Regions from separate parts of the Micrococcoides hystricis genome, predicted to be linked through region 1. Evidence: riboswitches for the same ligand, from Rfam matches in the RefSeq annotation. Region 1 holds a riboswitch; each other region holds the start of a gene.
What was found. A riboswitch is a leader RNA that binds a small molecule or an ion and turns the genes downstream of it on or off. The one in region 1 is predicted to bind S-adenosylmethionine.
Positions count from the first base shown of each region.

Region 2: it holds a riboswitch for S-adenosylmethionine, as region 1 does, so the genes downstream of both, ACFFFR_RS10390 (acyl-CoA dehydrogenase family protein) here and ACFFFR_RS07855 (OsmC family protein) in region 1, are expected to answer to the same signal.
Region 3: it holds a riboswitch for S-adenosylmethionine, as region 1 does, so the genes downstream of both, ACFFFR_RS06820 (O-acetylhomoserine aminocarboxypropyltransferase/cysteine synthase family protein) here and ACFFFR_RS07855 (OsmC family protein) in region 1, are expected to answer to the same signal.
Region 4: it holds a riboswitch for S-adenosylmethionine, as region 1 does, so the genes downstream of both, ACFFFR_RS07200 (acyl-CoA dehydrogenase family protein) here and ACFFFR_RS07855 (OsmC family protein) in region 1, are expected to answer to the same signal.

Region 1 is NZ_JBHLUB010000029.1:200,297-206,172, reverse strand. Features, by position in the region: gene ACFFFR_RS07870 (NAD-dependent epimerase/dehydratase family protein) at 1-974, shown strand, start outside; gene ACFFFR_RS07865 (NAD(P)-dependent alcohol dehydrogenase) at 1,084-2,202, shown strand; gene ACFFFR_RS07860 (NADPH-dependent FMN reductase) at 2,236-2,829, opposite strand; SAM riboswitch class IV at 2,965-3,105, shown strand; gene ACFFFR_RS07855 (OsmC family protein) at 3,148-3,717, shown strand; gene ACFFFR_RS07850 (hypothetical protein) at 3,854-4,114, shown strand; gene ACFFFR_RS07845 (CarD family transcriptional regulator) at 4,210-4,737, opposite strand; gene ACFFFR_RS07840 (hypothetical protein) at 4,968-5,495, shown strand; gene ACFFFR_RS07835 (HNH endonuclease) at 5,707-5,876, shown strand, end outside.
Region 2 is NZ_JBHLUB010000032.1:17,111-22,986, forward strand. Features, by position in the region: gene ACFFFR_RS10375 (aromatic ring-hydroxylating oxygenase subunit alpha) at 1-47, opposite strand, end outside; gene ACFFFR_RS10380 (GcvT family protein) at 44-2,662, opposite strand; gene ACFFFR_RS10385 (bifunctional 3-phenylpropionate/cinnamic acid dioxygenase ferredoxin subunit) at 2,671-3,021, opposite strand; SAM riboswitch class IV at 3,248-3,363, shown strand; gene ACFFFR_RS10390 (acyl-CoA dehydrogenase family protein) at 3,508-4,761, shown strand; gene ACFFFR_RS10395 (acyl-CoA dehydrogenase family protein) at 4,758-5,876, shown strand, end outside.
Region 3 is NZ_JBHLUB010000028.1:113,033-118,908, reverse strand. Features, by position in the region: gene ACFFFR_RS06835 (ArsA family ATPase) at 1-382, shown strand, start outside; gene ACFFFR_RS06830 (alpha/beta hydrolase) at 414-1,088, opposite strand; gene metX (homoserine O-acetyltransferase MetX) at 1,152-2,291, opposite strand; gene ACFFFR_RS06820 (O-acetylhomoserine aminocarboxypropyltransferase/cysteine synthase family protein) at 2,345-3,661, opposite strand; SAM riboswitch class IV at 3,791-3,924, opposite strand; gene ACFFFR_RS06815 (VOC family protein) at 4,048-4,692, shown strand; gene ACFFFR_RS06810 (HNH endonuclease signature motif containing protein) at 4,798-5,876, opposite strand, start outside.
Region 4 is NZ_JBHLUB010000029.1:58,387-64,262, forward strand. Features, by position in the region: gene ACFFFR_RS07195 (LLM class flavin-dependent oxidoreductase) at 84-1,487, shown strand; SAM riboswitch class I at 1,534-1,631, shown strand; gene ACFFFR_RS07200 (acyl-CoA dehydrogenase family protein) at 1,702-2,925, shown strand; gene ACFFFR_RS07205 (acyl-CoA dehydrogenase family protein) at 2,953-4,248, shown strand; gene ACFFFR_RS07210 (hypothetical protein) at 4,334-4,696, opposite strand; gene ACFFFR_RS07215 (HAD-IC family P-type ATPase) at 4,791-5,876, opposite strand, start outside.

The sequences.
Region 1 (5,876 bases):
TCACCGGAGCCTCCGGGCTCCTCGGCGCCGGTGTTGCCCGTGAGCTGGTGGAACGCAACCTCCAGGTTGTGACCCTGCAACGCCGACCTTCCGGGGTGGCTGGGGCCACAGACATCGAAGGTTCCGTCACCGACCCTGCCGCCGTGCGCGCCGCCGTGGCCGGCTGTGACACCGTGGTGCACATCGCCGCCAAAGTTTCCGTCTCCGGTCCGGCCCACGAATACGACCAAGTCAACGTCGAAGGCACCCGCAACGTCGTCACCGCCGCCCAAGACGCCGGGGTCGAACGCTTCATTCAGATTTCTTCGCCCTCGGTCGCGCATGCCGGCAACTCCATCATCGGCGAGGGTGCCGGCCCAGCTGACCCGGCGGCGGCTCGCGGGCATTACGCCCGCACCAAGGCCGCCGGAGAACTCATTGCCCTCGGTGCGGACAGCCCGCACTTCCGGGTCCTGGCCCTGCGTCCCCATCTCATGTGGGGCCCGGGCGACACCCAGCTGACCCAGCGCATCGTCGACCGCTCCCGCCAGGGGCGGATGCCCGTGCTCGGTCCGGGTGCGGCTCTGGTGGACACCCTCTACACCAGCAACGCTGTCGACGCCGTGCTCGCGGCCATTCACGCCGTCGATCACACGCACGGCGAAGCCCTCGTCGTCACCAACGCAGAGCCCCGCCCCATCGGGGAATTGATCCGCGGACTGGCCCGCGCCGGTGGCTCCCCGGAGCCGCGATTGCACCTGCCGGCCGGGTTGGCGAAAGTCGCCGGCGCCGTCATCGAGCGCATCTGGGAACTGCCCGTTGCCGGTGGAAAAGACCGTGACGATGAGCCGCCGCTGACCAAGTTCCTAGCCGAACAACTCTCCACGGCCCACTGGTTTGATCAGCGCCGTACCCAACAGGTGCTTCGCTGGCGTCCTGCCGTCTCCATCGACGAAGGCCTCGCGCTGCTCACCGAGTACTACCGTATGCGCTGATCCCTATACATCCTGACGGCACCGGTGTTAGGTTCGAGGCAGGGGCTTCAGTGCCCCCACAGTTTCGAGCAACACGACCCAGCGAATCCTCGGGATCAGGAGTGCCGCCATGAAGATTGATGCCTACATTGTTGAAGAAACCAACGCCCCGTTCAGCCGTGACACGGTAGAGCTCGCAGACCCGGTCCCCGGTGAGGTGCTCGTGCGCAACCTTGCAGTGGGCGTCTGCCACACAGACATGAACACTCAAGCGGGGAACATGCCTTACGAGCTTCCCGGGATTTTAGGGCACGAGGGTGCCGGCGTCATCGAGGCCGTCGGGGATGGGGTCACCGATTTTGCGATCGGAGACCGGGTCGTCTTGGGCTGGCCCTACTGCGGGGCCTGCCGCAACTGCATCGCCGGTGAACACCGCTACTGCCTCCACATCGGGGAAGCCCTTGTCGGGGGTCACCGGCTGCGCGAGCCGGGTGCCGGCACCTCCGGGTACAGCCGGGATGACGGTAAGCCCATCAACGGTCACTTCTTCGGCCAGTCCTCTTTCGCCACCCACTCGCTGGTCCATGCCAGCTCCCTGGTCAAGGTAGATTCCGAGGTCGACCTTGCACTGGCCGCACCGCTGGGCTGCGGCATCACCACCGGGGCCGGTGCCGTCTTCAACTCGGTCCGCCCAGAACCCGGGGCTGCCATCGTCGTCATCGGGGCCGGCGCCGTCGGGCTCGGTGCCATCATGGCTGCCGTGAACACCCCAGCAACGACCATCATCGCGGCGGACCTGTCCGATGACCGGCTTCGGCTCGCCCACGAACTCGGCGCCACCCACATCATCAACTCGGGCAACACCAACCTGGTGGAAGAAATCCTGAAGATCTGCCCCAACGGGGCCGACGCCGTGCTGGACTGCACCGGGGTGATCGGCGTCATCGAGCAGGCGGCCGAGGCCGTGGCGATGCTCGGCAGCCTCGTACTTATCGGGGGTGCCCCTGCCGAAGCCAGCTTCCGGCTCGATCACTTCCGAACCCTCTGGGGCCAACGGGTCATCGGGGTCCTGGGCGGCGGCAGTACCTCCACCCAGTTGATCCCGACGATTCTAGAACTGCACCGCCAGGGCCGCTTCCCGCTGGAGAAGCTCGTCAAGACCTACGCCTTTGACGACTTAGAGCAGGCCATCGCGGACACGAGCGCAGGCACCACAGTTAAAGCTGTGCTGGAGCTCGATCAGGGTTAAAGCCCCAGCACAGCCAGTCAAGGGGAAGAACGCCTACTGATCGGCTTCTTCGGCCAACCGTTTGCGGCGGGCCATCAGGTCCACCGTCAACGAGGCCATGTGATTGAGCAACGCGTCGGCGGAATCATTCATAATGTCTGTCGGATTCAGCTTGCCGTCTTCGATGTGCTGGGCCACCATCGGCACGGTGACAAAGTCCGGCATGGTCACCATCTGCAGTGCGCTGGCCACCGGCTTCAGTGCTTGAGCTGCACGCAGGCCACCGGAGACGCCACCGTAGTTGACCATTCCGAAAGCCTTGTTCGCCCACTCGTTGAACAGGTAGTCCAACGAGTTCTTCACCGGAGCCGTAAACGTGAAGTTGTACTCGGGCATCACATACACGATGGCGTCCGAAGCCTCGATCGTTTTAGACCAAGCCTTGGTGTGCTCGTGCTGGTAATCCTGCAGGCGTGGGTGATTCGGCTCATCCATCATCGGCAGGTCTAGCTCACGCAGGTCGGTGACTTGAACATCGAACTGACCATCCTGGCGGGCCCTGTCGATAAACCACTGGGCAACAGCACCGCATACTCGGTTTGGTCGGGTGCTGCCAATAATGATCTGTAGAACTGGTTTCTCGGCCACAGCTATCAACTCCCAAAGATTGTTGCCATATCAACAATACGGGCATTTCGGGTTCTTTTTCTAGCCAACCCGATATGTCCTTAGATGACGCCCAAATTGAAGTGCCCGCACAGATCCAGCACAGTGGAGAGCAAGAATCACGAGTTCCAACCTCAAGAAGTGACGCTTATGCGGCACGAATGGCCCTGGCCGGTTGGACGGCAACCCCCTTGCCATAGTGGGGTGCCCCAGGTGACGATTCGACGCCCGCCACAAGGCGGGACGTAAGTATGGCGCCGCGCTCACGGCCAGCGCCACGACGCATTAAGGAAGCATCGAATGTCCGTCAACACTCTCCTCGCCACCGAGAACCTCAACGAAGTTCGCAGCCAACGCCTCAACGACGTTGGCCAGCAGTGGTCCGGCAAGCTCGAGAGCAATCCAGAGCACGCCAACCTCACATTCGCCATCAACGCCAAGTCTGTGGGCGCCATCGCCACGGATATCCGTGCCGGTAAGCACTCGTTCCTGATCGACGAACCGGCCGGTTTGGCCGGCGATGACGCCGGGGCCGCCCCGGTCGAATACGCGCTCGGCGCCCTAGCTGCCTGCCAGCAGATTGTGTACCGGCTCTACGCTCACCAGCTGGGCATCCAAGTCGATGACATTCAGATTCAGGCCGAGGGCGATCTGAACGTGAAAGGACTGTTCGGGCTCGATGAGCAGGTCCGCCCCGGGTTCAGCGATGTCCGCTTGGTCGTCAATATCACCGGCCCAGAGTCAGCCGAACGCTACCGTGAACTCCAAGAAACCGTCGACGCGCACTGCCCGCTATTGGATGTCTTCGCCAACCCGACTCCGGTCAGCATCAGCCAGCGCATCAACGGCGCTGAGGCATCGGACGACTAAGCACAACTCCTAGAACCTAGGCATTGCACCTTCAGAGTCCGCGTTCCGCCCGGGCCAGCCACTACAGCTGGTTCGGGCGGAGCCGTTTCTGGGGTGCGGCCCGCTCGCCTCTGGCCGGCACGATAAACTGAGAACCATGCTGGACCGACTTCGCGACATCCCCGAGACCGTTTGGGTCAACTTCGCGCTGGCCGCCATCTTCCTAGGCGCCGCTCTTGCCCTCTTGGGCTACATCGCGCCCTGGTCCGAATGCCCCGAGAAAGAGGCCGGTGGACGCTGCCCACTTGGCGGCAGGGAAATCGCCGGCATCGTGGCCGGCATCGTCGTGATGCTGGGCGGTCTCACCGGCACCGGCTACCTGTTTGGTTGGCACCAGCGTCTGTTCCGCCGCGGCTAGCGCACACCGGTAGCATCTAGGCAACAAAACGCCCGGGCCAACCATTGCTGGTCAGTCCCGGGCGAATCAAAAATCTTGGCGGAAGTTCTCCGCTACTACTTCGCGGCTTCCGTATCAGCCTTCGCGGCAGCCTTCTGTGCTGACTGGGTCAAAATTTCGTCAACCCGTGCTTCGGCCTGTTCTTCAGTCACGTCCTTGGCCAGAGCCAATTCGGAAGTCATGATCTGGCGAGCCTTGGCCAGCATCCGCTTCTCACCGGCGGAGAGGCCGCGGTCATTTTCACGGTGCCATAGATCGCGAACAACTTCGGCAACCTTGATGACATCACCGGAGGCGAGCTTCTCCAGATTGGCCTTGTAACGACGGGACCAGTTGGTCTGTTCTTCAACGAAGTCTGCACGTAGCACGTCCAAAACTTCTTCCAGACCTTCAGCGTCCACCACATCGCGAACACCGACGAGGTCGACATTCTCTGCAGGGACTTCGATGGTCAGATCACCTTGTGCAACTTTGAGCTTGAGATACATTTTCTCTTCGCCCTTGATCACGCGAGTCTTAATCTCTTCGATCCGTGCAGCGCCGTGGTGAGGGTAAACTACCGTCTCGCCAACCTCAAAAACCATATGTTTATATCTCCCTTTTCCGGCTTCGAGTTTATCACAAATCACAAGCAACACGGGCTTTGTAGGCTGACAGCGTAGCCATCTCGATGATAATAACGCGCCCAATATGTTCCGCACTCTTCTCCGCTACCCCACAGCCACGGCGAGTCACCGGCTATGACCTGCACGCCGTGATGCGCTAATCTTCTTGTTAACACTTGCGCTTTGTTTCTACTCGAGGAGTTTCCATCGTGAAGTTTGTCCCGGCACGTGGCAAGCGGGCCTTCGCATCCGCCGCCGCTCTGGCTGTCCTGCTCGGCACCACCAGCTGTGCTGCAATCAACGAGCAAGCCACCACCAAGGAGTACTCCCCCTCCGACGGCGTCGTCGCCGACATCGGAGATGCCAAGCTGCGCAACATCGCCTTTATCGCCGATGATAAAGACGCCGAAGCCCGCGTCATTGGTGTTGTCGGCAACGAAACCAGCCAGCAGCTGTCCGTGACCTTGAAGGTTGACTCCGGTGAAGTTTCCGCCCAGGTCCCTGCCAACCAGGCCACCAACCTTGAAGACGAAGAACTGACCGTTCCGTCCTCCGGCGAGCCAGGCTCCCTGATTCCAGTGAAAGTGACCGTCAACGGCACCACCGAGGACCTGAACGTCCCAGTCCTGTCTTCGGCCCTCGAAGAGTACGCGGATCTGGTTCCGGGCGAGCGCCCAACCGACATCGTGGATCACTTGGAGCACGATCACGCCCCAAGCAACCCACCAACGAACTAAAAGAGTTCTCACCACTTGCTTTGAGCGGGTGGGGTCGGGCCCAACAACGTAGGCTCAACCCCACCCGCTTTTTGCTGCCACCAAACGGTCCTCCACAGCCGGGCACGCCGAACCCTTCTTCCAGTGCACCCCTTTCCGTCCCTAGCCCCTAAGGGTCTTGGGCCCGCTACAGTGCTGCCACCAGCTCGAACTGCAGCGGAAAGGAGAGATCGTGACGCAACGAGTGCTAGAACCAACCCGTGGCACCCACGCTCCCCTAGACCTGCAAGCCTGCATCGCAGCAATCCACGACGCCAATGATGCTCCCGCCGCCGAAGCGCCGTGGTTCCTCGACGCCGAACAACAGCTGCAGAGTTATTTGTTCGCTCACCAACTGCAGCG
Region 2 (5,876 bases), on a different contig from region 1:
GGCATGGTCTGAGCCGGTGCGTGAGCCTGCGGTTGGGTTTGAGTCATGAGCGGACTCCTTCCGGGTGCGGAGCGGGGAAGCTGGTGGAGGATGATGTGGCGGTGGCGCTGGCGGTGGGGCGGGCGTCGTCGTCGGCGCGGATGGTGAGCATGTCCGGATCGATCAGCGGCTCGGCGACGATGCGGGCGGGCACGAGGGTGTCAAAGTAGCGGATCTGCACGGCGTCGCCGATGCCGAGTTCCGGTTCGAGCCAGGCGTAGGCCAGCGGCGCGTGCACGGTGTAGCCGTAGTCCGCGCTGGTGGTGTAGCCGACGCAGCGCCCGCCGACGAAGACGGGTTCGTGGCCCATCACCAGCTGGGCCGGGTCATCGATGAGCAGGCAGCGCAGCACCGGTTGGGCGGTAGCGGAGTCCTGCCGGCGGTGTTGCAGGGCGGTTTTGCCGATGAAGTCGGCCTTCTTGGCGGAGACGGCGAAGGCGAGCCCGGCTTGATCCGGGTCATGTTCGGTGTTCATGTCCGCGCCCCAGGAGCGGTAGCCCTTCTCCAAGCGCAACCCGTTGAAGGCGCCGCGGCCGGCGGCGATCAACCCCAGCGGTTGGCCGGCGTCCCAGAGCGTGTCCCATAGAGCTAGGCCGTGTTCGGCGTCGGCGTAGATCTCCCAGCCGAGTTCCCCCACGTAGGAGAGCCGCAGCAGCTTGACCGGGATGCCGGCGATGGTGGTGCTGGCCGCCCGGAAGTAGCCCAGGGCCGCGTTGGAGAGGTCCTGATCGGTGAGTGGGCGCAGCATTTCTCGGGCGTTGGGCCCCCACAGTCCGATGCAGCAGCGCTGGTCCGTGACATCGGTGACGGTGATCTCGGCGTCGGGGTTGGCAGCGTTGAAGGCCAATGCGCGCTCGGTCAGGTAGGCGGTGTCGATCCCGGTGTTGGCGCCGATCTGGAAGTGCTCTTCACCCCAGCGGGTGACGGTGATGTCCGAGCGGATGCGGCCGGCGTCGTTCAGCAGCAGGGTGTAGGTGACGGAGCTGAACTTGCGTTCGCCGGGTTTGTCGATGATCGAGGTGGTCAGCGACTCCAGCAGCGCCAGGCTGCCCGGTCCGGTGACTTCCAGGTGCTTCAGCGGGGTCATGTCATACATGGCCACGTTGGTGCGGGTAGCGTAGGCCTCCGCGGCGCTGATGGGGCTGGAATGCTGGGCCGCCCAGCTGTCCCGGGCCGGCGGCAGCCAGTCGGCGGGCAGCTGCTGCAGCAGGTGCTCGTTGGCCTGATACCAGTGCGGCCGCTCCCAGCCGTGGGCCTCCAAGAAGTAGGCTCCGAGCTGCTGCTGGCGGTCGAAGAAGGGTGAGGTGCGCAGGTTCCGCGGGGAGGTGCGCGGCTCCAAGGGGTGCTTGATGTCGTAGACCTCGATGAAGGATTGCGCGGCGGTTTCCGCCACGTAGTCCTCGGTGAGTTGGACCTGTTCGAAGCGGTTGATGTCCAGCTCCCGCAGATCCACGTGGCTGTACCCGTCGACGAGGAGTTCGGCCAGCGATTTGGCCACGCCGGCGGAGTGGGTGACCCAGACGGCCTCGGCGAGGTAGCAGCCCTTTAGCTGCGGGGCTTCACCGACCAGTGAGCCGCCGTCGGGGGTGAAGGAGAAGATACCGTTGAACCCGGTGGCTAGCTCCGCGGTACGCAGGGCGGGCAGCAGTTTTTGGCTCTGGGCCCATTGTGGGGCGAAGTCCGCCGGGGTGAAGGCGAGCATGGAGGGCATGTTCTCTGCGGTGACCTCGCCGTCGGGCAGTTCCGTCAGGGCGGTCGGCATGGGCCGGTGGGCGTAGGAGCCGATCCCGATGGCGTCCCCGTGCTGGCGGTAGTACAGATCCGCGTCTTGGTGGCGAATCAGCGGCAGGGTGGCGTTATTGCCGCTGCCGATGAGGTTGGCCGGCAGGGCGCTGGCGAGCTCGGTCAGCTGGGGGACAGCGGTGGTGGTGGCGTATTGGTGGGCCATCGGCACCAGCGGGATGGGCATGCCGATCATTTCTCCGAGTTCCGGGCCCCAGAAGCCGCCGCAGCAGACCACGATGTCCGCCGGGATGCGGTGCTCGCCGGCGCGGACCGCGCTGACCCGGCCGCCGCGCTCCTCGATGGCGGTGACGCGAGTGTGGGGTAGGAAGGTGGCGCCGGCATCGGTGGCGCGTTCGATGAGCAGCTCCACCGCGAGCAGGGCGGAGGCCAGGCCGTCGGAGGGCACGTGTAGGGCGCCGAGCAGCTCCGGGCCGTCCCCGTCGCCGGCCAGCAACGGGTTGAGGGTGCGGGCTTGGTCCGCGTCGATGACCTGGGCGTCGACCCCGGCCAGTGCGGCGAAGTTGGCCCGGCGGTGCAGCTCCGCCAGGCGTTCGGGTGTGGTGGCGATTTCCAGGCCGCCGACCGGGTTGAAGGCGCTGACGCCGTTGCGCGTCAGCGAGGCGAGCTTTTCTGCGGTGTAGCTGGCCAGCCGCGTCATGGTGCGGGACGGGTTGGCTTGGAAGACCAGCCCGGGTGCGTGCGAGGTGGAGCCGCCGGTCAGTGGGATGGGGCCTTGGTCGAGAACGGTGATGTTGGTCCAGCCGCGGGCGCAGAGCTCTTCGGCTAGGTTGGCGCCGACGATTCCGGCGCCAATGATGACCACGCGTGGTGTATGCATGGGGTTCCTTAGGCTTGGCCGGCGAGCGTGACGCCCGGTGGCAGGTTGGGTTCTTGGGCTGATTCGTGGACGTAGATGTCCCCGTCGATCACTTCCACGTGGTGGGTGCGCACCGGAAGTTTGGCCGGTGGGGAGTGGACGTCCCCGGTGCGCAGGTCGAAGACGGTGGCGTGCAGCGGACATTCGACGGTGCAGTCCTCCAGCCAGCCCTCGGACAGCGAGGCGTCCTGGTGGGTGCAGGTGTCATCGATGGAGTAGAGCTCGCCGTCGTCGGTGTGAAAGACGGCGATCGGTGGGCTGGTCGGGATTCGGACGGCCTCGCCGCGGGCGAGATCCTTCAGCGGGCAAACCTTGTGCATGGCACGCTCCTAACAGAATGAGGAGGAGATAAGAAGTTGTGATTAGTGCAACTCATTGCGCTATACCCAATTGTGTTCTGTGTCACAGTTTGCTGTCAATGATTTTCTTGGCGCGAGTTTTGCGGCTTGATTCTGCGGCTCTGGATGGGGCGAGCAGCGCCCAGATGAACGTTTGTGACGGGGCCGGTTCTCGGTGCGACGGTCCGAGGTCTTAGGGTGGGGGCAGAATCATGAGTTCCAACGCGAAGCTCTGGCTGGTTGGACGGCAACCCTCTGCACGTAGTGGGGTGCCCCAGATGAGGATTCGGTCTGCGGTTTGTTCGCCGTGGACAAGTACTGCCCCGTGGAAAGGGTGACACTTCCCCAACCCCTCATTTTTCAGCTCCTGTGAGCTTGCCATCCCTCATCGCCCTGCCCGAGTGCGCCTGCGCGCCGCCGGCCGGCAACACTAGAACACTTTTTGACGACTCCTCGAAGGACTTTTCCATGACCGCAACCTTGGACACTGCCACGTCGGCGACATCTGCGCAGCAATCCCAACGACCATCACTGAACGAGCTGCGTGAACGCTTCCGCCCGGTCTTTGACGCCATCGCCCACGGCGCATTGGAGCGCGAGCTGAACCGCGAACTGCCCTACGAACAGGTGCAACTGCTGGTGGACTCCGGCTTCACGGCCCTACAGGCCCCGGTGGCCTACGGCGGAGCGGACATCGCGGTGGCGGATCTGTACGAGTTGCTGATCGAGCTGGCGGTGGCCGATTCCAACCTGCCGCAGATCCTGCACGCGCACTTCGCGTTCACCGAGATCCACCGCTTCAGCCCGCAGCCCATCAGCGACTGGTGGCTGCGTCAGGTGGGTGCCGGGAAGGTGATCTCCAACGGCATGGTGGCCCTCGGCGGGCCCGGTGAAGTGGAGCAGACCGAGGACGGCGAGGTGTATTCGGGCACCAAGACCTACTCCACAGGGGCGCTGTTCGCGGACGAGATCTTCATCGTCGTCGGCACCAAGGAATCCGGCATGCCACTGATGTATGTGGTCCCCGCCGAGGGCGCCGGGGTGAACCGGGTGGATGACTGGGATGGGATTGGCCAACGACTGACCGCCAGCGGGACCACGGTGTACGAACGGGTGGCGCTGGATCCGGAGAAGGTGCTGGACATCGAGTCCCCTGCGGGCCTGCTGGTGGCACCGGCGGTGCTGTTCATTCACGCGGCCGCCCAGGCTGGGATTGCCGAGGCCGCGGTGCGGGATGCGGCGTGGTTCGTCCGGCAACGCAAGCGCACCTACGGGCACGCGGCGGCGGAGTATCCGAAGGACGATCCGCAGGTGCAGGAGGTGGTGGGGCGGGCTGCCTCCCACGCCTATGCGGCGAAGCAGTTGGTCCGGCAGGGCGCTGCCGATCTGCAAGGTTACCTGGCCCGGGCCGGCCGGCTCAGCGACACCACGAGCCCGGAGTATCAGCAGCTGTTCACCGAGGCGGTCACGGATGTGAACAGTGCCGCGGCGGCCGTGTCCGAGCACGCGCTGGCGGCCACCAACCTGCTGTTCGAGGTGGGTGGGGCCTCCGTGCTGCAGCGGGAACGGGGCTTTGACCGGCATTGGCGCAACGCCCGGGTGCTGGCCTCGCACAATCCGGCGCACTACAAGCTGCGGGTGGTGGGCGAGTACCTGATCAACGGGACGACGCCGTCGCCAGATTCCTTCGTCCGCCCGGTGAAGCCGGAGGAGACCAAGTGAGCCAGCTTGCCGAACACCTTGCGGAACAAAGAGTGGATGAACCGGTTTCCGCCGCGTGGGAGCGGCTGCAACCGGTGTTCGACGGGATTGCCGAGAAGGCGGCTCAGCGCGAGCGGGCGCGGGCGTTGGATCACGACGCGGTTGAGACGTTGGTGGCGGCCGGCTACACGAGCCTGCGGGTACCCACCGAGTACGGCGGCGCCGGGCTGAGCCTGAGTGAGTTCTATCCGTTCGTGGTGGAGCTGGGTGCCGCCGATTCCAATCTGGTGCAGGCGCTGCGGGCCCATCAGTTGCACGTGGAGATGGTGCTCGCCAACCCGGATCAGGAGTACCGAGACAGGTGGTTCCGCCGGATTGCGGCCGGGGAGGTGGTCGGGAACGCGGTGACCGAGGTCAACGGGGTGCTGGGCGAGCACACCACGACGGTGACGGTGCAGCCCGATGGCAGCTGGCTGCTCAATGGCCGGAAATACTACTCGACGGGCAGCCTGTACGCAGACTGGATTCTGGTGACCGCCGAGGTCGACGGCTCGGTACGCGGTCTGGCCGTACGGGCGGATGCGCCGGGTGTGCGGCAGGTGGATGACTGGGACGGTTTCGGCCAGCGGCTCTCCGCATCCGGCACCACGGTGTTCGAGAATGTTGTGGTGGACCCGGCGGAAGTCTCCCGGCCGGGCGAGGGCCTGAGCGATCATGATGCGCCGAATAGCTTGCAGGCGCTGGCGCAGACCGTGCACCTGGCGGCGTTGGCCGGGCTGGTCACCGGCGCCGAGCGGGAATTCGTGCGGTATGTGCGGCAGCGCCGTCGGACGTTCTCCCACGCAGCCGCGCAGGTACCGTCCCGGGATCCGCAGGTGCTGCAGGTGTTGGGTGAGGTCTCTGCGGCCGCCTACGGGGCCCGCGCCGTGTTCGAGTCGCTGATCCGGCAATTCGAACGGGTGCAGGCCCGCGAAATTACCGGGGAGGTTACGGCCGCGGAGTTGGCGGCGCTGGATGTGGCGACATATCAGGCGCAGCAGGTGATCTCTCAGCAGAGCCTGTGGGCGATCAACCACGCGTTCAGCGTTGGTGGGGCCACAGCTGTCACTGAGCCGCTGGGGCTGGACCGGTACTGG
Region 3 (5,876 bases), on a different contig from region 1:
GATTCTGGCCCGGGATCAGAAGATCCGGCAGATCCTGCTGCGCCGCCAAGCCCGGTTCAGGCAGCTGCGTGAGGTCCTCACCGATCAAACGCTCACCTGTTTTGTCATGGTGCTGACTGCCGAACGGCTCCCGGTCTTAGAAACGGTGGAACTGCACGCGCAGCTGGTGGCGACCAAGGTCAAGGTTGCTGGCGCCGTGGTGAACCGGCGCTCCCCCACCGATCAGGGTCAATTCTTGGCGGAACGGGCCGCGCTCGAGGAGCAGTACGTGGCGCAGCTGCGCGATGAGTTGCCTGACTCGGTCCAGATCACTCAGGTGCTGCTGCTGCCCGGTGAGCTGGTGGGCGCCGATGCCTTGGCGGCTTTAGCGCAGATGCTCTAGCCGAAAACGGCGCAAGCCTTTGGGATCCCGGTTAGGCAGTTCGAGCGGCGACGAAATTCAAGAATTCGCCGATGTGCCCGAGTTCTTGGGCGCAGATGGCGTGGCCCATGTTGGCGTAGACCACCTTGGTCAGATCCACGTGGTCTTGGACCCACCCGTGGGTGTAGTCCACCAAGTGTTGGCGGATGACCGGGTCGGCCTGGTCCCGGCCCCAGAACATGGGCAGTTTCGGGGAGCGGGCGGCCAGTGCCTCGTCGTCAAAGAGCTCTGCGATCTGCGGTGAAGACTCCGGATTGATGGCGAAACCGGACAGCCCCACCAGGGCCTTGTAGCGTTCCGGGGCCATCCGCACCATCGAGGTTGCCATCGACATCCCCATGGAGAAACCCAGCAGGGTGATTGCGGCGTACTGCTCCGCTTGGGCGGCCAGCCAGCTGTCCAGCCCGGTGATGGCGGCCAATACATCCGCAGGGTTTGTCTCGAAGTTCTGATCCAGCGGGTACCACGTGTAGCCGGGCTGTATGGCTAGCGGGGCCCGGACCGACGCGATGGTGTAGTGCTGCGGCAGGTGCGGGGCCAGCCCCATCAGGTCCAGCTCATCCGCGCCGTAACCGTGCAGCAGCACCAATAGGTCGGTGCCGGGCCGCTCTTGATCTTGGCGGGAGTATTCGACGACGGGGTTTTCAAAATAGTCGCGGACGTTCATGCGAAAGCGGGTACTCCTGCTGCTACGTTGGTGGGACTTACGGCGGCGCGGTTTGTGGTGGTGCTATTCCGCTTGAAGTCCCAGGGTCTCAACCATGGCATCGGCAACCTGCTCGATTTGCGTCAGGAAACCGTCGTGGCCAATGGGTGAGTCAATCATATGCACGGGAACCGGTTGCCCCTCAACTTCCGGCAACAGGTTGGCCAGCTCTTCAGACTGTTCCGGGAAGAACAGCCGGTCCGAGGTGACGGCACAGATGAACATTTTTGCTTTGACCTGCGCCAATGCGTTGGCCAGTCCCCCGCGGTCCCGTCCGACGTCGTGCGTCATCAACGACTCGGTGATGGAGACGTAGGAGTTTGCATCGAAACGGTCCACCAGTTTGGCGGCTTGGTAGTCCAAATAGGACTCGATCTGGTAGCGGCCTTGGCGGCGCTGCGGCCAACCCAAGGGGTTTTCCGCCTCTTGGTGTTTGCGCCCGAACCGGCCGCCGAGCTCGCCCTCGGAGCGGTAGGTGATGTGGGCGATGCGCCGGGCAATGCCCAGCCCACCGGTGGGAGCGGCCCCAGCATAGTAGTCCCCGTCGTTATAGAGCGGGTCCAGCTGGATGGCGTTGATTTGGGCCTGGGAGAACGCGATCTGTTCCGCGGTGGTGTAGGCGTTTGAGGCGATGACGGCCGCGCCCTCGACCCGATCCGGGTAGGTGGCCGCCCACTCGAGAGCGCGAGCGCCCCCGAGTGAGCCCCCAATGACAGCCTTGAACGATTTGATCCCCAGCAGATCCGCCATGGCGGCCTCCGCACGCACCGAATCCCGGATCGTCACGAACGGGAATCGGGAGCCGTACGGCAGCCCGTATTCATCCAGCGATGCCGGGCCGGTGGAGCCGTAGCAGCCGCCTAGGATGTTCGGCGCGACGACAAACCAGTGGTTAGTGTCGATGGGCTTGCCCGGGCCGACGAGCTGTTCCCACCAACCCGGTGCCGGGTTCTCAGGAGACGCGGTGACGTGGGTGTCCCCGGTGAGGGCATGGACAATCAGCACGGCGTTGGTACCGGCTTCGTTCAAGGTGCCCCACGTCTCGAACGCAATTTCTACGTTCTTCAGACGGGCACCGGTTTCGAAGTCAAAGGTACCGATCCGGGCCTTCTTTTGCGGACCGTCTTGGTAGATCATCCGGGTATCTTCAACCGACAGAGTCATGGGGTGGCCTTAGCTTTCTTCCCTCGGCGTTCTCAGCTGCCGTGTGGATGGGGTTAGGCGCCGTCCGCCGCAGCGGCGAAGCCCAGCTCCAAGTCAGCAATGATGTCATCAATGTGTTCTAGCCCGACCGACAGGCGCACCAGCGACGGGTTGACCCCGGCGGCGAGCTGTTCGGGATCAGTGAGCTGAGAGTGCGTGGTGGAAGCCGGGTGAATGACCAGCGAACGGACATCCCCAACATTGGCCACATTGGAGTGCAGCTTCAACGCATCCACGAAGCGGATACCGGCTTCACGGCCGCCATCGAGCTCGAAGGAAATGATGGAGCCGACGCCCTTTGGTAGCAGTTGCTTACCGCGTTCGTACCACGGCGAGGATGGCAGGCCGGCGAAGGCGATGTTGTTCGCGTCTTCGCGCTCATCCAACCAGGCCGCAACCTTGGCGGCGTTCTCCACGTGGCGTTCCATCCGCAGGGACAGCGTTTCCAGACCCAGGTTGATTTCGAAAGCGTTGTGCGGGGAGATGGACGGGCCCAAGTCACGCAGCAGCTGGACCCGTGCCTTCAAGATGTAGGACAGGTTGGCTCCGAAGGCGGATCCAACGCCGAGGTCGCGGGCGTAGACCAGACCGTTGTAGGACTCATCGGGCTCATTGAAGCCGGGGAAACGCTCCGGATACTGGGCGTAGTCGAAGTTACCGGAGTCGACGATCACACCGCCCATTGCGGTGGCGTGTCCGCCCAGGAACTTGGTGGCCGAGTGGGTGACGATGTCGGCACCGTGCTCGATGGGCCGGCCCAAGTAGGGGGTGGTCAACGTGTTGTCCACGATCAACGGCACACCGTAGTCGTGGGCTACCCCGGCAACCCCGGAGATGTCCAAGACATCCGAACGTGGGTTGGCGACGAATTCACCGAAGAAAGCCTTGGTGTTGTCCTGGATGGCTGAGCGCCACTCATCCAAGTTGTCCGGGTCCTGAATGAAGGTGGTTTCGATACCGATCTTCTTCAGGGTGTGCTTGAACAGGTTTTGGGTGCCACCGTACAGGGAGGCGGCGGCAACGATATGGTCGCCGGCACCGGCCACGTTCAGGATGGCCAGGGTGGTGGCGGACTGGCCGGAAGCCAGCAGCAACGCACCAACACCGCCTTCAAGCGCGGCGATCTTGTTCTCCACCGCATCGTTGGTGGGGTTGGTGATGCGGGTGTAAATCTGCCCCAATTCGGAGAGCGCGAAGCGGTTGGCGGCGACATCGGCCGAAGGGAAGACAAAAGCGTTGGACTGGTAGATCGGCAGGGTCCGGGCACCGTAGGTTGGGTCCGGGGCCATGCCAGCGTGAATCTGGAGGGTCTCAAACTTCTGTTCGGACATGTGTATTTTCTCCCTTTCGGAAAGCACCGCCCCAGTGTGTGGACCTGTGGGAGAAATCCCGGTGGCCCGCACCTGAACTCGGTATGGTTAGCGTTCTCAATAGCGCATTCCAAAGGGCCCCATCTATAAGGCCCGCGCTTGCAGGTTCTGACAACGGTGTAGCACTGTGTATTGAATCTGCCAGGTCTTCACCCGGGGCACCCCACCGCGAGCGTGAGGGTTGCCGACCAGCAAACCGGGGTTTGACGCTGGTACTCATGACCTTGGTTTCCATTCTCAGATAGAGCACTCCCCTTGTGCAAGTTGGCGCGGGTGAGAGACGCTAAAAACGTAATGTTAGGCTTACCTAAGCTGAAACGCGGTGTGATGAGTGACACCATAGGAACATGATGCGCTTGGATCACGTTTCGTACGCTTGTGGCCCTGACGGTCTCGATGCTACGGTTGCCCGAATTTCGGAAGCACTGGGGATCGACCGAGTCAAGGGCGGTATTCACCCCCGCTTTGGTACCCGTAACGCCATTTTCCCGATGGCGAAGACGCAGTACCTCGAAGTCGTCGAGGTGCTTGAGCACCCGGCAGCTCTGGAAGCTCCATTTGGTCAGGCCGTGCGCGCCCGCTCAGAAATGGGTGGCGGCTGGCTGGGATGGGCCGTCGCTGTGGACGATCTAGCCCCCTTTGAAGAACGCTTGGAGCGCAATGCCGTTCCGGGTAACCGAAAATTCCCCGATGGTCAGGAACTCACTTGGCGTCAGATCGGTATCCGCGGCCTCATCGCCGACCCGCAGGTGCCGTACATGCTGCAGTGGGACGATGGGATGGAAGAACTCCACCCGTCTCGCGCTTCCGAGCCACAGGCCGAGATCCGCAAGATTGTCATTGCCGGCTCCCGTCCGCGCGTCCGCGAGTGGCTGGGCCTGCATGACGATGAGAAGGTTGAAGACCTCGAGGTGGAGTACGTCAACCCATCCGGTCACCCGGGTCTGATGTCCGTGACCTTCAATACCCCGCTGGGTGAGATCACCCTCTAAACGATCCTGCAGAAACGCTGATATAGGCGGTTGCTGCGCGGAAGCCGCGAACGACCAAGGACGGTGGTTCGCGGCTTCCATCTTTAAGTGGTGTGTACGGCGGCCTTAGAAGGGCGGGGTCTCCAGTTGTTGTCTGATGTCTGCCCACGCCCGTGGGTCTAGTGGCTGCTGCGGATGGGTGAGAATTTTCTTGCCGGTGTTGAAGGTGAATTCTAGAACCCCGTCGCCTAACTCTGGTTTGGGTTCGACCTGCCACCAACGCGCCGTTTTGCCGCCGTGATGCTGTTTGCAGAGCAATGCCAGGCCGTAAAGTTCTGAGGTGTTACTCAGCACCCAATCGTGGACGTGGTCGACCTCGCAGTCGGTGCCGGGAACGTGGCAGCCGGGGAACCGACAATGTCGGTCACGGTAGAGCAATAAGTCTTTGACGCGTCTATTCGGGTGGCGGGCACGTTTGCCCAAGCCGATGGGGTAACCGGTAGCCGGGTGGGTGATGATTGCCTGCATCATGGCTGCCTGCGGTAACAGGGCGGCGCTGAGTTCGGGGCTGAGCTGTTGGCCGGTGCCGATGTTGGTTGCGCGGGCTCCGGATTCGTTGACGCCCGGTGGGTGCGAACCGCTCCGAGAAGCAGGCGCTCTCAGGTGGTATTGGCGGTTGCGTTGGGCTTGTTCCCATAGGTGCGGATCGTAGCTCTTCATGAATTCAAGCTGGCCGTCGGCGATCGTTCCGCCGGAGAGGATCCACGCTTCGAAAGAGTAGTTTAGGTAGACCATCACGTTGCGTCCGGATTGAGGACGGTCGTGTCCCCCGGCTTGCTGGCAGCTGCAAACATTGCTGTTTTGCGGCTTCAAGGTGGGACTTTGGGGGCCGGTGTCGAGGCCGGGCAGTAACGGCTGCGGAGACTGCACTTCAGCAACGCGAATGACTGAATCGGCTGTGTCCTTATGCGTTGGGGGCTCGTCATGGCCTGCGCTCGGGGTGTTCTGCTCAGCGGTATTCTGGACAGCTTCGAGGAGAAGATCGACTTCGAGTTGGCGGATCGTCCGGGTTTCGCCCTGTTGCCGACTGGCGGTTTTTGCTCGATGCCGTAGCCGTTGCACGAGTTGGTCAGCGTCGTCGGAGCTGATGAGTGCCTCGAGCTTACTCATCCCATCCCTCGCTGGTCCGATGCGCAGGTAGCGGC
Region 4 (5,876 bases), 140 kb from region 1:
CCTTGGCGCTTTTGCGGCAAAACCAAGGCTGCGCCACGTCGTGTTTGGCAAGGTTCCTTCGGCGAGAGAGAAGAAGGAGCTTTATGAGCACCAACGCACAGCAAGCGTCCCGTCAGATCCTTTTCAACGCCTTCGACATGAACTGTGTTGCTCACCAGTCCCCAGGTTTGTGGCGCCACCCAGAGGATAAAGCTCGTGACTATAACACGATCGGGTACTGGACGCACCTAGCTAAAACCCTCGAAAAGGGCCTATTTGACGGTGTGTTCATTGCAGATGTACTTGGCACCTACGATGTCTACGGCGGGTCCAACGAGGCGCCTCTGCTGACCGGGGCTCAGGTGCCGGTCAATGATCCAGCCCTGCTAATTTCCGCTATGGCTGCCGTGACCGAGCATCTTGGTTTCGGTGTCACAGCCGGTACCGCCTACGAGCATCCGTACCCTTTCGCTCGTCGCCTCGCTACTCTCGATCACCTGACCAACGGGCGTGTTGGTTGGAACGTCGTGACCGGATACCTGCCGTCGGCAGCCCAGAACATGGGCAATGACGATCAGATGGCACACGATGAGCGTTACGATCACGCGGACGAGTACCTAGAAGTCATTTACAAGCTGTTGGAAGGCTCCTGGGAAGACGACGCTGTTCAGTACAACAAACAGACCGGTGTGTTCACTGATCCGACCAAGGTGCATCCGATCAAGCATGAAGGCAAATACTTCAAAGTTCCGGGCATTGCTATCACCGAGCCGTCAGTACAGCGTACCCCTGTTATTTTCCAAGCTGGAGCGTCGCCGCGAGGTAAAGCGTTCGCAGGTAAACACGCCGAAGCCGTTTTCGTAAACAACAACACCATCGAGACTTTGAAATCGACGGTCGCCTCTATCCGTGAGAATGCGGTCGCTGCAGGTCGCGATCCGTACGATATCCGGATCTTCACCATGCAGACCATCATCACCGGCGCGACCGATGAGGAAGCTCAAGCCAAGTACGAAGAATACGTCAAGTCCGCCGACCCCAAGGGCGCGCTAGTGCTTCTCTCCGGTTGGATGGGAGTCGATCTGTCCAAGTACGACTTGGATGATCCAATCGGTGATGTCGAATCCAATGCCATCCAATCTCTGGTCACCAGTCTTCAGACTGGAACCGCTGACAACGAACCGTGGACAGTGCGCAAGCTCAGTGAATGGGTTGGGGTAGGCGGCTTCGGACCGACTCTCGTTGGTTCTGGCGCCACCGTCGCCGAAGAGCTCATCCGCTGGCAGCGCGAAACCGATGTTGACGGCTTCAACCTGGCCTACGCCATCACCCCGGGAACCTTCGAAGACATCGTTGAATACGTGGTTCCTGAGTTGCAGGCACGCGGAGCGTACAAGACCGAATATACGGACGGCTCTTTGCGTAACAAGCTCTTCGGTGAAGGTGACAAGGTTAAGGACACCCACCCCGCGGCTTGTTACAGCCTCGCCCGCAGCCTCGTGTCCTAAATCCAGTACACAAAACTAAATATAGAGAACTCAATACGAAAGAAATCGACCATCTAGAGCAGCTGAGAGATCTGGCTCAATGACGCTGCAGCAACCGGCTCCACCACAGCGGGGACAAGGTGCTCCTGCCAGGATCGATGGAAGTTTCCTTCCCACCTCTTCTTCTGTGAGGTGGGTGGGCGCTTCCGCTTACCCGACCACAAGGAGAAGAACAATGACAAGCACACTAACCACGCAGACCACCGCTTATTGGAAACCCGCGGCTGAAGGTGAACTTGAGTACTGGGTGCCGAAGGCCCAAGCAGCCGCCGCAGAACTAGCACAAGACGTACTCGCTCGGGACGCTGCCAACCAAGAACCATTTGCCGAAGTTGAGATCCTGCGCAAGCACGACCTGATCACGGCCATCATCCCGAGTGAATTTGGTGGCGGCGGCGCAGCCTTCTCCACCGTCTTCGAGATTGTGCGGGAGCTGGCCAAAGTAGACGGCTCGATCGCCCAATTGTTCGCCTACCACAGCGTGAACGTCGCCGGAATCGGTGTCTTCGGAGACGAAGAGACAACCGCACGCCTGTGGCGCAAGATTGCAGATGAACAGGCTCTTGTCGGCGATGCCGTCAATCCGACTGATCCTCATCTGAACCTGCGTCAGGTCGGCGAGAATTTACTGCTCAACGGGACTAAGCGTTTTGCTACCGGGGCTGGAGTTGGAGAATACATCTTTGTCTTAGGTGTACTTGCTGACGGACCGAACACCGGAATCGGCCAGGCAGCTTTGGTCGGTCGAGAACAAGCCGGTGTCAAACACCACGGGGACTGGAACGCATTGGGCCAGCGGCTCTCGTCTTCAGGCTCAGTGACCTTCGAGGATGTTGAACTTGGTGCCGACGCTCTAGTCGGTCTAGACAAGGGGACCGCGTGGCAGGCTCTGATCGCGCCACTGATCCAACTGGCTTTCGTGAACTTCTACCTTGGAATCGCCGAAGGGGCGCTGGAAAAAGGCAAGACATTGATCAACCAGCGGCAGAACGCCTGGTTCTTGGCGAAGGCAGAACGCTACAACCAAGACCACATCTTCCAACGCTTAGTGGGAGAGCTCCACGCCCGGACGGTCGCGGTAGCCGCCCTGACCGAGAAAGTGAACGGAATTCTTGACGCCACGCTGGCGACTGGACGGGCACTGACGCTAGAGGCACGCAGCGAGTTAGAGGTTCAGATTGCCCAAGCCAAGGTGGTTTCCTCTGACGTGGCGACCGATGTGACCAACCGTGTCTTCGAGTTCACCGGTTCCTCCTCAGCCAAGCCAGAAACTGGGCTCGACCTGTACTGGCGGAACGTGCGCACGCACTCGCTGCATGACCCGGTTGATTACAAGAAGATCGAAGTGGGCGCCCACTTCCTGCTCGGCGAATACCAGCCCATCAGCCTCTACACCTAAGCTGCGGCACCCGAAGGATTGATGATCATGAGCGAAAAACTACCTCTACTGCGGGAACTGTTTAGCCGGATTGAGCTCGGTACCCAGCAGCGAGAAAACGACCACGAGCTCCCGGTAGAACAGGTCAAAGAGTTGTGCCGCCACGGTTTCACGGCCTTGCGTGTTCCCCGAGATTTTGGCGGTCTGGAACTGGACTGGTACCAAACGACCGAACTGCTGATTGAGCTGGCCGCAGCCGACAGCGCCATCCCACAAATCTTCCGAGGACACCTGGCAGTAGTTGAAGACGCGCGCTTCCACTACGAAAAGGATCGGCACCGGGCGGAGCAAGCTGGTGACGAACAGTCGCAAGGCGGACATGTCTCCACCGAGCGGTCATTCAAAGCCCACACCTACCAAGAACGGCTCCGGTGGTTCGCCCAAGGACAGCTAGTGGGCAACGCGTGGACGGAACCTGGAGTCGGAAACCTGACGGGTAGTCAGACACAGGTCAAACAGGTGGATAAGGATTCTGTCCGTGTGACGGGGCAGAAAATTTACACAACCGGCAGCATCTTTGCGGATCTGTTGGACGTCACAGCGATCAACGAAACCGGGCAGGAGGTGACGGTACTGGTCCCGAAGGCTCAAGACGGGGTCCGGGTGCATGATGACTGGGATGGCTTTGGTCAACAGCAAAGTGGTACCGGCGCTGCGGAGTTAGAGCAAGCGGTTGCCCCAACCTCGCAGGTACGTCCTGCCATTGAACGGTTTGGTTATCAGACAGCGTTGTACCAGCATGTGCTGAACATTGCACAAGCTGGTACGGCGCAGGCCGCCGCCGCTCACGCGGCACGGTTGTTGGCTGAACGGACACGGACCTATTCTCACGGGAATGCTCCGCGTGCCGGTGAAGACCCACAACTGTTGGCGGTCGTTGGGCAGTTGCATGCACGTGCGGCAGCGGCGAAGGCGGTTGTGCTGTCAACCTCCGCTGAGCTAGATGCTGCGGCACGCAGCGCCACCGGATCGGTGGCTGAACAGCAAGCTGCCTTTGCTGCGGTGGAGCGGGCAACCGCTGCCGCCCAGCTGGTGGTCAATGAGCTCTCCTTGGCGAACGGTACTGCGCTGTTTGATGCCCTTGGGGCATCTGCCGTCCGCAAGGTGACCGGGCTCGATCGGTATTGGCGTAATGCGCGCACGATTGCCTCGCATAATCCTCAGGTTTACAAGGCAAGGATCCTGGGTGATTTTGCGGTCAATCAGCGCACGGCTGACCCGTTGTGGAGCATCGGTGTTTCGGAGCGACTCCAGCAGGAAGGTGCAGCGGCTCTAGAGAACTAGAACCTTTACCTCAGCACAGCAGTGGGCCTGTACCGGAAAACCGGCACAGGCCCACTTTTGCTTGCTCTAGGTAGAGCGGGATGTTTTAGTTGCTACGGCGAGGGCTTGGGGCTCCGCCTTCGGAAGCCCAGTCCGAAGCAGCTTCGCTGCCGCCGAGCTCTGGATCAGAAACCACGTCAGGCTTGTGATTAGGGGTAGCGTTGTCCTTGTCATTGCCGTCACGACCAGTGAGGTCGGTGACGGTGTCGACAACCTTGTTCACAGCCTCTGGAGCGTGCTCGCGAACGTTGTCAGTGACATCGTGAATGGTGGACTGAACTTTAGGGTCCTCCCAGATGCGACGAGCTTCGTCTTTCATACGTTCGTAGCTGTCACGACCGGAACGGGAACCGAGGACAAAGCCAATTCCTACACCAAGTCCGAGGGTGAGTAGTCGACCGATTTTCATATTTTCCTCCTAGCCTGAGCTCATCACCATTAAAGTGCTAAGCGCGCTTGTCATCTTTAATTTATCTGGTTCGAGCCAAGAATCGAAGTCTTAGTTACCCAGCTTTCGCTGTTGGCGTTTCTTCTGCTTCTTCGATGTCGAGAACGATCGGGTCCAAGGGGGCCAACGGATACTTCTTCCGGTGCCACCGGTGAATACCTTCGATGGCGGCCATCCCCACAGTGGAGACGATGCCCACGGCCCACCACAATGGTGCATCGGGGAGCTGGAACTGGTGGAAGAACAGCGAAATGGGAACCGTCAGCACCAGGACCAGCAAGACGTACAGCGAGACGATCAGGATGATCTTCTTGGCATTCAGCGGCCGGGATGCCACATTCAGCAGCCACAGGCCCAGCAACACCACAGTCACCGCCGAAGCCGTCTGGACCTGCTCCAAGGAGTAGTCGCCGTGGGTAGGAGTCAACGAGTCCTTGAGCTTGTAGGCGTATGTGTTGACCAAAACAACGGCACTGGCCACGACGAAGGCTGACGGGATCGCAAACCGCAATGCTCGTCCCAAGAAGCCAGGTACGTAGCGCCGTGGGTTGGTGAGCATGGCCAGGAAGAATGCCGGTGCACCCAAAATCAGGAAATCGATCGTGGAGTACTGCCGGGGCAGGAACGGGAACGTCCAGAGCAAGGCGCCGAACGCCAACGCAAAGAATGTCGCGAAGGTTGTCTTGGTGAGGAAGAGATTCGACAGCCGTTCCGTGTTCGCAATGACTTGGCGGCCTTCAGAAAGCACGTGGGGCAACCGGGAGAACTTGTTATCCAGCAGCACCATACGCGAAACCGCCTTGGTGGCCGGAGCTGCATCCCCCATGGCAATGCCAACGTCTGCGGTCTTGAGCGCCATGGCGTCATTGACACCGTCACCGGTCATGGCAACAACGTGCTTACGCGACTGCAACGCCTCGACCATGGCCTTCTTTTGGTCGGGGGAGACCCGGCCGAAAACAGAGTAGGCCTCCATGACCTCGGCCAGCTCTTCCTTGTCGGTGGGCAGGTCGCGGCCGTCGAACCCGGTTTCGGCGTTCTGGAATCCGACCTCCCGCGCCACCGCAGCTACGGTGAGCGGGTTGTCCCCGGATATGACTTTTAGATCCACGCCTTGCTGCGTGAAGAACTTGAGTGTTTC